Regions from separate parts of the Mesorhizobium sp. M0598 genome, predicted to be linked through region 1. Evidence: predicted binding sites of a transcription regulator. Region 1 holds the regulator's gene; the other holds the start of a gene.
What was found. The regulator PhoB, encoded in region 1, activates phosphate uptake and scavenging genes when phosphate is short. The targets are predictions, from matches to a motif close to TGTCATNNANCTGTCAT.

Region 1 (5,808 bases):
AGCTTAGAAGCTCTAATTTTTTCGAGCCTCGAAAAAATACTGGCCCGATCTCCGGCTGCTGTCAACATCGATTCTGATGGATTTTGATGACTCTGCGAGTTTTTTCGAGCGTCGGAATAAACGATGACAGCGCCACCTGCATCTGACACTATTTGCCTGCATCCGACACTATTTGTCGGACATTACCGACGGCTTCCGGTTCATGAGCAGCCGCGGCAACCGGGAGGAAAGCAAAACAATGTCGGTCGGAATCCGCCATGACGATTTGCGCCGGCGCAACCGGGCGATGGTGATCTCGGCGGTGCGCCGGGCCGGCCAGCCATCGCGTACTGAGATCGCAGCTACCACCGGCCTCAGTCATTCGACCATATCGGCGATCTCTTCCGACCTGATACGGGAAGGCATCCTCGCCGAGAGCAAGGCAAGTGAGCCCGTTTCGTTGAAACGCGGTCGTCCGCAGGTCGGCCTCGCCCTCAACCCGGAAGCGGCGGCGGTGCTGACCGTGGTGTTGTCGCTGAATTTCCTGTCGGCCGCCATTATCGACTATACGGGACAGGTGGTCGCCGAGGAACAGCGCCGGCTGGACACGCTGACCATGCCGCGCGACGAGCTGATCCGTGAATGCATGGCCATCGTCCGGCGCCGGCTGCAGGATCCAGACCTTGACGTCCGCAGTGTCGCCCGCATCGCCCTGGCGATTCAGGGCATTACCGACTCCCCTGCACGCGCCATGCTGTGGTCGCCGATCACGCCGCAGACCGACATCGCCTTTGCCGACATGCTGGAGGACGAATTCGGCATCCCGGCAACGGTGGAGAACGACTGCAACATGATGGCGGTGGCTTTGCGCTGGCGCAATCCGGATCGCTATCGCGACGACTTCATCGCCATCCTGCTTTCGCATGGCATCGGCATGGGGCTGGTGCTGAAGGGCGAACTGTTCACCGGGACGCATTCCTCGGGCGGCGAATTTGGCCACATGATCCATCGTCCGGGCGGCGCGCTCTGCCGTTGCGGGCGGCGCGGCTGCATCGAGGCCTATGCCGGCAACTACGCCATCTGGCGCAACGCCAGGCAGATGAGCGAAGACAGCGAACCGGTCGCCGACGTCAGCGACGCCGACATGCGAGCACTGGCGGCCCAGGCGCGCGAGAAAGATGGGCCGGAACGCGAGGCCTACCGCAAGGCCGGCGAAGCGCTGGGTTTCGGTCTCGGCTCGCTGTTCGCGCTGATCGATCCGGCACCGGTCGCGATGGTCGGCGCCAGTGCCGCCGCCTTCGATCTGATCGAGCCGGCCTTGCGGAAGGCAATCGCCCAGACCGCCGGCGGTCAGCATTCAGGCTCGATCTCCTTCGATACAGAGCCGAACGAATTGCCGCTGATCCGCGAAGGCTGCGCGATGCGGGCGTTAAGCTTCGTCGACCAGGAGATTTTCGCGCCGGGCGCGCAAATGAGGCCCAGCGTCAGAAAGAACGTAGCCTGACCAGGCGGGTCAATCTTCCCTGATCGCATAGCCGGCACCGCGGATGGTGCGGATGACATCCGGCATCCGGCCGTTGTTGACGGCTTTGCGCAGCCGCCCGACATGCACGTCGACGGTGCGTTCGTCGATGTAGATTGTCTCGCCCCAGACATTATCGAGTAACTGGCTGCGCGAGAAGACACGGCCCGGATGCCGCATCATGAACTCGAGCAGCCGGAATTCGGTCGGCCCGAGCCTGATTTCGCTCTTCTTGCGATAGACTCTGTGCGATTCGCGATCGAGAACGATGTCGCCGACCTTCAGCACGCTGGACAGCACTTCCGGCTTGGCGCGCCGCAGCAGCGCCTTGACCCTGGCCATGAATTCCGGTGTCGAAAACGGTTTGACCAGATAGTCGTCGGCGCCGGTCGAAAGACCGCGCACCCGGTCGCTCTCCTCGCCGCGCGCGGTCAGCATGATGATCGGCAGCCGCTCGGTTTCGGGGCGCACCCGCAGCCGACGACAGAGCTCGATGCCGGAAACCGCTGGTATCATCCAGTCGAGCACCAAAAGGTCGGGCACATTCTCCTGCAAACGGATCTCGGCTTCGTCGCCGCGTGTCACCACCTCGACCTGGTAGCCTTCGGATTCGAGATTGTAGCGGAGCAGCACACCCAACGGCTCCTCGTCCTCCACCACCATTATGCGTGGTGCGATCATCGGCTGGGCACCCCCATCATGTCACCGGTGCGGACATTGTCGTTTCGTCCTGCTTCGGACGATTGACCGGCAATTGCTCGCCGGTCAGCACATAATACGCATTTTCGGCGATGTTGGTGACATGGTCGCCGATCCGCTCCAGATTCTTGGCGCAGAACAGCAGGTGCGTGCAAGCGGTGATGTTGCGCGGATCTTCCATCATGTAGGTCAAGAGCTCGCGGAACACGGACGTGTATTTGACGTCGATGCGCTCGTCGGCGGCACGCAGCTTGGCCAACGCGGCCGCATCGCCTGCAGCATATTCCTCGATGACACCCTGCACCTGGATGAGAACCAGCTGCGCCATCGCGTCGATGGAATGCGACAGGTCCCGCGGCGTGGCGCTGAGGCCGACCGCACTCACGCGCTTGGCGATATTCTTGGCAAGGTCGCCGATGCGTTCGAGGTCGCCCGCCATGCGGATCGCTCCGACCACATGGCGAAGATCGTGGGCCATCGGCTGGCGTTTGGCGATCAGGGTGATGGCGCGGTCGTCCAGTTCGCGTTGACGCGCATCCATGATGGCGTCGTCGGAAACGACGCGTTGCGCCAGCACGTTGTCGGAATTCAACAGGGCCTTGGTCGCCCCGCCGACCATCGAACCGGCGAGGTCGGCCATGTCGCGGATCAGCTTGCTGATCTGCTCGAGATCCTCGTCGAAAGAAGCGACTGTGTGTTCGCCCATGATCCTGTCCTCAAATGCATGATCGGAATGGCTCAGCCGAAGCGGCCAGTGATGTAGTCCTGCGTGCGCTTCTCGCGGGGCGACGTGAAGATCTTCTCGGTCCGGTCGAACTCGACCAGTTCACCCAGATACATGAAGGCGGTCTGGCGCGACACGCGCGCCGCCTGCTGCATGTTGTGGGTGACGATGACGATCGTGTAGTCGGCTTGCAATTCGTCGATCAGTTCCTCGATCTTGGCAGTCGACAGCGGGTCGAGCGCCGAAGCCGGTTCGTCGAGCAGAATGACTTCCGGCTTCACCGCCACGGTGCGGGCGATACAGAGCCGCTGCTGCTGGCCGCCGGACAGGCTCAAGCCGCTGGCGTTGAGCTTGTCCTTGACCTCGCTCCACAGCGCGGCGCGCCTCAACGCCTGTTCGACGCGGCCGTCCATCTCGGACTTGCCGAGGTTCTCGTAGAGCCTGACGCCGAAGGCGATGTTCTCGTAGATCGACATCGGGAACGGCGTCGGCTTCTGGAACACCATGCCGATCTTGGTCCTGAGGAGGTTGAGATCCTGCGACCGGTCGAGAATGTTCTTGCCGTCGAGCAGCACCTGGCCCTCGGCCGTCTGTTTTGGGTAGAGCTCATAGATGCGGTTGAACACACGCAGCAGCGTCGATTTCCCGCAACCCGAAGGGCCGATGAAGGCCGTGACGCTGCGCTCGGGCAGCGACAGGCTGATGTCCTTCAGCGCCTTGCTCTGGCCGTAGTAGAAGTTGAGGTTCTTGACCTCGATCTTCGTCTTCTCGGCTACCGTTTCGGCCATCGTCATGTCTGGGGACAACATCTGTGTCATCTGTCCTCTCTGCGTCCGGTAAGGCTGCGGGCGAGGATGCTCAAGCCCAGAACCGTCAGGGTGATTATGAGTGCGCCGGTCCACGCCAGTTGCTGCCATTCCTCGTAAGGGCTGAGAGCGAACTGGAAGATGGTCACCGGCAGGCTGGCCATCGGCGCGTTGATATTGCTGCTCCAGAACTGGTTGTTGAGCGCGGTGAAGAGCAGCGGCGCCGTCTCGCCGGAAATGCGTGCTATCGCCAGCAATATGCCGGTGACGATGCCGGACAATGCGGCGCGGTAGGCGACCGAACGGATCACCACCCAGCGTGGCGCGCCGATCGCGGCACCGGCTTCACGCAACGCGTTCGGCACCAGGCTGAGCATGTCTTCAGTGGTGCGCACGACCACCGGAATGACCAGGATGGCAAGCGCAACTGCGCCGGCAATGGCCGAGAAATGTCCCATTGGCCGCACCATCAGCTCATAGACAAACAAGCCGATGATGATCGACGGCGCCGACAACAGGATGTCGTTGATGAAGCGGACGACGGTGGTGATGCGCGAAAAGCGTCCATACTCGGCCATGTAGGTCCCCGCCAGCACGCCGATCGGCGTGCCGACGACAACGGCGATGATCGTCATCAGCAGGCTGCCCGCGATGGCATTGAGCAGGCCGCCGGCCTCGCCCGGTGGTGGCGTCATCTCGGTGAAGACCGCGAACGAAAGCCCGGCTGTGCCCTTATAGACTAGTGCGCCGAGGATGAGCGCCAGCCAGGCAAGCCCGATGCCGGCGGCGACGACGCAAAGCGCCATCATCACCGAATTCCTGGCTTTGCGGCGGCTGTGGAGCGATGAGGATGTCGACATCGGTCAGGCTCCCGTACGGGCGTCGATCCGCATCAGCATATAGCGGGCGGCGGCAAGGATCAGGAAGGTGATGACGAAGAGGATCAGGCCGAGCGAAACCAGCGAGGAGGTGTAGAGGTCGCCGTCGGCCTCGGTGAATTCATTGGCGATGGTCGCCGAGATCGTCGTGCCCGGCGCGAACAGGGAGGCACTGATGCGGTGGGCGTTGCCGATGACGAAGGTCACCGCCATGGTCTCGCCGAGCGCCCGGCCGAGGCCAAGCATGACGCCGCCCATGATGCCGATGCGGGTATAGGGAATGACCACGCGCCGGGTCACTTCCCAGGTCGTGCAACCGATGCCGTAGGCCGATTCCTTCAGCACCGCCGGCACCGTATCGAAGACATCCTTGGTGATCGAGGTGATGAAGGGCAACACCATGATGGCGAGGATCAGCGCCGAGGTCAGAAGGCCGATGCCGTAAGGAGGGCCGGCGAAAAGGCTGGATAGTCCCGGCACGCCATGGAAGATGTTGATGATGAAGGGCTGTATCGTCGTCTGCAGGAATGGCGCGAACACGAACAGGCCCCAGATGCCGTAGATGATCGAAGGAATGCCGGCCAACAGCTCGACCGCTATGCCGATCGGGCGCCTGAGCGGGCGCGGGCAGAGCTCGGTGAGAAAGATTGCAATGCCGATGCCGATCGGAACCGCGATCAGGATGGCAATGGCCGCCGTCACCAGCGTGCCGTAGATCGGCGCCAGTGCGCCAAATTTTTCCGTAACAGGATTCCAGCTCTCAGTCGTCAGGAAAGAAAAACCGAACGACGACAGCGCCTGCCATGAGCCGGCAAACAGCGAGATCGCGACACCGCCGAGGATGACAAGCACAAGAATTGCGGAAGCGCGGGTGAGTCCGCGGAATATGGCATCTGTGAGCGCGAAGCGCCGCACCGTAGCTTCCCTGGCCCGGGCTGCTGCAGATGATGGCATGGCATCGGAAGCGATGGTCATTGGGTCCTCGCGATTAAAGGCAACAGGGAGGGCGCCATCGACGCCCTCCCTGGAGGAGATTACATAGCCGAGTAGAGCGGCTTGCCGTCGTCGCCGACGACTTCCTTGGCCCACATGGCCTTGACGCTCTCAACCACCTTGTCGGGCATCGGAACGTAGTCCAGCTCGCCGGCCATCTCGTCGCCCTTGTCGTATGCCCAGGCGAAGAATTTGAGCGCTTCGCCG
Region 2 (5,808 bases), on a different contig from region 1:
GGTCGGACTCAACCTTAATCTGCCGATCTACAAGCGCATCTCGAGCAATCTGCTGATCTCGCGCGCGCAGGAAAAGGCGCAAGCCGATCGCCAGATCGCCGACCTGCGCATCAAGACGCCGACGCGCGGCGCCCTGGCCTCCAGCCTGTCCGGCGGCAACCAGCAGAAGATCGTCATCGGCAAATGGCTCGCCCATGGCGCCAAGCTATTCATCTTCGACGAGCCGACTGTCGGCGTCGACGTCGGCACCAAGGCCGAGATCTACCGCCTGTTCGGCGCGCTGTTGTCCAAGGGAGCCGGCATCATCCTGATCTCGTCCTACCTGCCCGAGGTCTATGAACTCGCGGACACGCTGCACGTGTTCCGGCGCGGCAAGCTGGTGGCCACGCACGGCTTTCGTACCGCTGACCACGAGGAGATCCTCACCCAGGCGCTGGCCGAGAAACAAGAAAAACCGGGAGGACGGATATGAGCACCGAGGCGATCGCTGCCGAAAGGCCGAAACGCAACTACAACGCCCTGTTCGGGCTGACACTGCTGGCGCTGCTGGTTCTTTTATGGATCATCCTGTCGGTGGCGACGCCGAGCTTCGCCTCCGCCAACAACATCTCCAACCTGTTGCGGCAAGGGTCGATGATCGCCATCCTGGCGGTCGGCCAGACCTTCGTCATCATCACCGGCGGAATCGACCTTTCCGTCGGCGCCGTGGTCGGCTTCGCCACCGTCATCGTCGCGATGCTGATCAACGCCGGCACACCGGTTTTCCTCGCCATCCTGATCACCTTGCTGGTCGGCGTCGCCATCGGCATGTTCCATGGGTTCGGCATCGTCAAGATGGGCCTGCCGCCCTTCATCATCACCCTGGCAACGCTGACCTCGCTGCGCGGCATCGGTCTGTTGATGACCAATGGCAACTCGATCTCGATCAACAACGACGCCTTCCAGACGTTCTCGCGCAGTTCCTTCGCCGGCGTCCCCAATCTGTTCTGGATGGTGATCCTGGTCGGCATCCCAGCCTACATCTTCCTACACCACAGCCGCTGGGGTCGCTATCTGTTCTCGGTCGGCTCCAACGCCGAGGCGTCGCGCCTGTCAGGCGTCAACGTCCAGCGCACCATCTACATGGCCTACACGCTGTCGGGCCTGTGTGCGGCCTTCGTCGGCGTGCTGCTTGCCTCGCGTATCGGCATCGGCAATCCGACGCAGGCCGAGGGCTGGGAATTGCAGGCGATCGCCTCCTCGGTGATCGGCGGCACCTCGCTGTTCGGCGCTGTCGGCTCAGTGCACGGGCCGCTGCTCGGCGCCTTCATCCTTGCCACCATCAACAACGGCGCCAATCTGCTCAACGTCAACGCCTTCTGGCAGCGCATTATCACCGGCGTGCTGATCATCGTCATCGTCTATTTCGACGGGCTGCGCCGCCGCGGCAAATAGACTGCCTCCCAACAACCGCCGGCCTCGCGACAGCAGGGCCGGCGGTGCCATGAACCGACTGGATTGAAGCATGAAAGCCGTCGTCTGCCGCTCGCCCGGCGAACTTGTCCTCGAAGATCGTCCGGCGCCTGGCGCGCCCCCCGCCGGCTGGGCGCTGGTCGCCGTCAGCCATGTCGGCATCTGCGGCACCGACTATCACATCTTCGAAGGCAAGCACCCGTTCCTCGCCTATCCCCGCATCATGGGCCACGAGGTTTCCGGCACCGTGATCGAGGTTGGCGAGGACGTCGATCTCGCCGTCGGCGAAGCGGTGATCGTCAATCCCTATCTCGCCTGCGGCAAATGCATCGCCTGCCGGCAAGGCAAGCCGAATTGCTGCGTCAGGATCGAGGTGCTCGGCGTCCACCGCGACGGCGCCATGTGCGAGCAGATCCTGGTGCCGGCGCAAAATCTTTATCCGGCAAACGGCCTGTCGCTGGCCGATGCCGCCGCCGTCGAATTCCTGGCGATCGGCGCCCATGCCGTGCGGCGCTCGCTCGCTGATCCAGGTGCGCGCACACTGGTCATCGGTGCAGGCCCGATCGGGCTCGGCACGGCGCTGTTCGCCCGCATCGCCGGGCTAGACCTGATGCTGCTCGACATGAGTGCGGAGAGGCTGGGTTTCGCCGAAAGCGAACTCGGCTTCGCGACCCTCGACGGCTCGCGGGGCGCTGCTGCCGACCTGGTGCGGGAAGCAACCGGCGGCGACGGCTTCGACGTGGTTTTCGATGCCACCGGCAACACCCGGTCGGTGCAGTCGGCCTTCGCCCATGTCGCGCACGGCGGGGCGCTGGTCCTGGTCAGCGTCGTCAAGGACGACATCGCCTTTTCCGATCCCGAATTCCACAAGCGCGAGATGATGCTGATCGGCAGCCGCAACGCCCTGCGTGCCGATTTCGACCATGTCGCCGCCTCGATCCGCAACGGCGCGCTGCCGCTGGCAAAGCTTGTGACGCACCGCACCACGCTTGGCGAGACGCCGCACGACCTCGCCCGCTGGGCGCATGAGAAGTCTGGCCTGATCAAGGCTGTCATTCAGGTCGGATGATGCCAGGGCTGCCGTATCTCAGAGCGCCGACAATTTGAGCTCGATCCGCTCGGCCGGGAAGCGCGACTCCGAAAACTGTATCGGCTGACCGTCGGGCGTGACGTTGACGGCGACCGTCACCAGCACGATGGCGCCGGGCTGCAGCTCGAGGTCCGCAAGGTCGACGGCATCGGCATGGCGCGCCGACAGCACGGTCGATTGCCTGAGATAGTCGTCGATGCCGAAACGTGCCAGCGATGCGGTGATCGAACCGGTTTCCGCCATGGCGGCATCGATGCCGGCAAAGCGCTTGGCATCGAACCAGCCGGCAGCGCGGGACACCGGCATTCCATCGGCTTCGCCGCGCGTTTCCAGGCGTATCACATCGGCGCCCGTCGCAAGGCCTAAGCCCTCTGCGACACGACGGTTGGCCGGCTCGACCGATGACGCGAGCAAGGTGATATGCCGCTCGGACGCCTGTCCTTGCAATCCCTCGGAAAAGCGGGTGCGAGCGCCGATCGGATAAGACATCCGCTTGCGCGACAGCACGAAAGTGCCGCGCCCCTGCTCCGCCCTGAGCACACCCTCCTGCACCAGCGCTGCGATAGCGCTGCGCACCGTGTGGCGGTTGACGCCATAGCGTCCGGCCAACGCGATCTCCGGCGGCAGCGCGGCATTCTCGGGAAAATCGCCGGCGGCGATCGAATGCAGGATTTGGTCGGCGATCTGCCGCCACAGCGCGACACCGCTGCGCCGCTCGATGCTGTTGGCTTGTCCGATCATCTCCCGCCCCAATTCCTTGCGCCGATCTTTTGGCCCGTGTCACGTGCCCGTCATGGACACGCGCTAGATAATGGATATAATTTGTATAGTTGTCTATATCAATAGACAAATGAACGCAGACGAGGAGCACCGCCATGCGAGGACGGGAAGCGAGAGAGCAGGCCGAGCGCAAGGCCGTGATGGCGACGCTGGCGCAATCGGCCGGCGACGACATCGTCCGCCTGTGGGACGAAACCGGCCTGCCTTGCGAAGCGGAACTTCTGCGTGGCCCCGAAACCGGCCTAGTTACGGTACGCGGCCGCATCGGCGGCGGTGGTGCCCCTTTCAATGTCGGCGAGGCGACGGTCACCCGTGCCACGGTGCGGCTTGCGTCCGGCCATGTCGGCCACTGCTACGCGCTCGGCCGCGACAAGCAGAAGGCAAGGCTGGCGGCAATCGCCGATGCGCTGTGGCAGGATCCTGCCCACCGCAATGAGGTCGAGATCGGGATCGTTGCGCCCTTGCAGGCGGCACTGGCCAAGGCGCGTGAACAGCGCCGCGCCGAGACGGCGGCGACCAAGGTCGATTTCTTCACCATGGTGCGCGGAGAAGACTGATGGATATCGCCACTCAATCCATTGAAGGCGGCTTCGCCGATCCGGTATTCAATGCCCAGACCGTATTCCGTGCCGTGATGGACGCGATGGCGCGGCCGGGCAGCGTCCAGCCCTTGCCGGCCCTTGCCCACCCACCGGCGCCGCTGTCGGCCACCGCCGGCGCCGTTGCGCTGGCGCTGTGCGACAACGACACGCCGCTCTGGCTCGACCCGGCTTTGCAGGCGTCGGCGGTGAAATCCTGGCTTGGCTTCCATACCGGCGCGCCGCTGGCCAACACCCCGGCCGACGCGCATTTCGCGCTGATCGCCACGCCGGCCGAGATGATGGCGCTCGACGGGTTTTCGCAAGGCACCCAGGATTATCCCGATCGTTCGACGACGCTGATCCTCGAGGTCGGCGATCTCGTCTCCGGCGCTCCGCTGCTGCTCGAAGGCCCGGGCATCGAGAAGACGGCGACGATCGCGCCGGCGCAAATGCCGCGCCATTTCGTCGAGCAATGGAAGCAGAACAACCAGCGTTTTCCGCGTGGCGTCGACATCATCCTCGCCACGTTCGACGCAATTGCCTGCCTGCCGCGCACGACGCGCATCAAGACGATGGAGGCATAGGATGTATGTCGCGGTAAAGGGTGGCGAAGCGGCCATTCGCAACGCCCACAAACTGCTCGCCGACCGCCGGCGCGGCGATCGTTCGGTGGCCGCACTTCGCCTCGACCAGATCGTCGAGCAGCTGGCGCTCGGCGTCGACCGGGTGATGAGCGAAGGCTCGCTCTACGACAGGGATTTGGCGGCACTCGCCATCGTCCAGGCGCGCGGCGATATGATCGAGGCGATCTTCCTGGTTCGCGCCTATCGCACGACGCTGCCGCGTTTCGGCTACACAAGGGCGATCGACACCAGCACGATGCTGGTCGAGCGGCGGGTGTCGGCCACCTACAAGGACCTGCCCGGCGGCCAGTTGCTCGGCCCGACTTTCGACTACACCCACCGGCTGCTCGATCCCGAACTTGCCGCCGGCGGCGATGTCGCCGAGCCGGAGCAACGTGCAGGCGAGGCGGAAGCCATGCCGCGCGTCTCGGCCATCCTCGCCCGCGAAGGCCTGATCGAGCCCGACGGCGACATGCCTGGGGATCATACCCCCGGCGACATCACCCGCGAGCCGCTCGAATTCCCGATGGCGCGCGACATCCGCCTGCAGGCGCTGTCGCGCGGCGACGAGGGGTTTCTGCTGGCGCTCGGCTATTCCACCCAACGCGGCTATGCGCGCAACCATCCCTTCGTCGGCGAAGTTCGCATCGGCGAGGTCGAACTGGAACTGGACGTGCCGGAACTGCCCTTTGCCCTGCCGCTCGGCAGCATCCGCGTCACCGAGTGCCAGATGGTCAACCAGTTCAAGGGCTCGGCAAAGGCGCCGCCGCAATTCACCCGCGGCTATGGCCTCGTCTTCGGCCAGAGCGAGCGCAAGGCCATGGCCATGGCGCTATGCGACCGCGCGCTGCGCGCCTCGGAGTTGGGTGAGGATGTCATCGCCGCAGCGCAGGATGAGGAGTTCGTCATCTCGCATTCCGACAATGTCCAGGCGACCGGCTTCGTCGAGCATCTGAAGCTGCCGCATTATGTCGACTTCCAGGCCGAACTCGACCTCGTGCGCCGCATGCGCGCCGAGCATGATGCCCGCGAAAATGCCGGCAAGGGCGAAGAGAAGAGGCAGGTAGCGGAATGAGTGCACAACCAGCGGACATCGCCACCTACAACTTCGCCTATCTTGACGAACAGACCAAGCGGATGATCCGCCGCGCCATCCTCAAGGGCATCGCCATTCCTGGCTATCAGGTGCCGTTCGCCTCGCGCGAAATGCCGATGCCCTATGGTTGGGGCACCGGCGGCGTCCAGGTCACCGCTTCGATCATTGGCCCGGACGATGTGCTCA

Region 2: a site for PhoB is predicted at 3,321-3,337, ahead of phnF (phosphonate metabolism transcriptional regulator PhnF). Genes of this name have one in related genera too.

The regions. Positions count from the first base shown of each region.
Region 1 is NZ_JAMYQL010000005.1:155,621-161,428, forward strand. It holds gene NKI59_RS09420 (ROK family protein) at 239-1,483, shown strand; gene phoB (phosphate regulon transcriptional regulator PhoB) at 1,493-2,182, opposite strand; gene phoU (phosphate signaling complex protein PhoU) at 2,199-2,906, opposite strand; gene pstB (phosphate ABC transporter ATP-binding protein PstB) at 2,939-3,742, opposite strand; gene pstA (phosphate ABC transporter permease PstA) at 3,739-4,590, opposite strand; gene pstC (phosphate ABC transporter permease subunit PstC) at 4,594-5,583, opposite strand; gene pstS (phosphate ABC transporter substrate-binding protein PstS) at 5,643-5,808, opposite strand, start outside.
Region 2 is NZ_JAMYQL010000003.1:343,494-349,301, forward strand. It holds gene NKI59_RS06630 (sugar ABC transporter ATP-binding protein) at 1-472, shown strand, start outside; gene NKI59_RS06635 (ABC transporter permease) at 469-1,434, shown strand; gene NKI59_RS06640 (zinc-binding alcohol dehydrogenase family protein) at 1,505-2,521, shown strand; gene phnF (phosphonate metabolism transcriptional regulator PhnF) at 2,540-3,283, opposite strand; gene phnG (phosphonate C-P lyase system protein PhnG) at 3,418-3,879, shown strand; gene phnH (phosphonate C-P lyase system protein PhnH) at 3,879-4,487, shown strand; gene NKI59_RS06660 (carbon-phosphorus lyase complex subunit) at 4,489-5,601, shown strand; gene NKI59_RS06665 (alpha-D-ribose 1-methylphosphonate 5-phosphate C-P-lyase PhnJ) at 5,598-5,808, shown strand, end outside.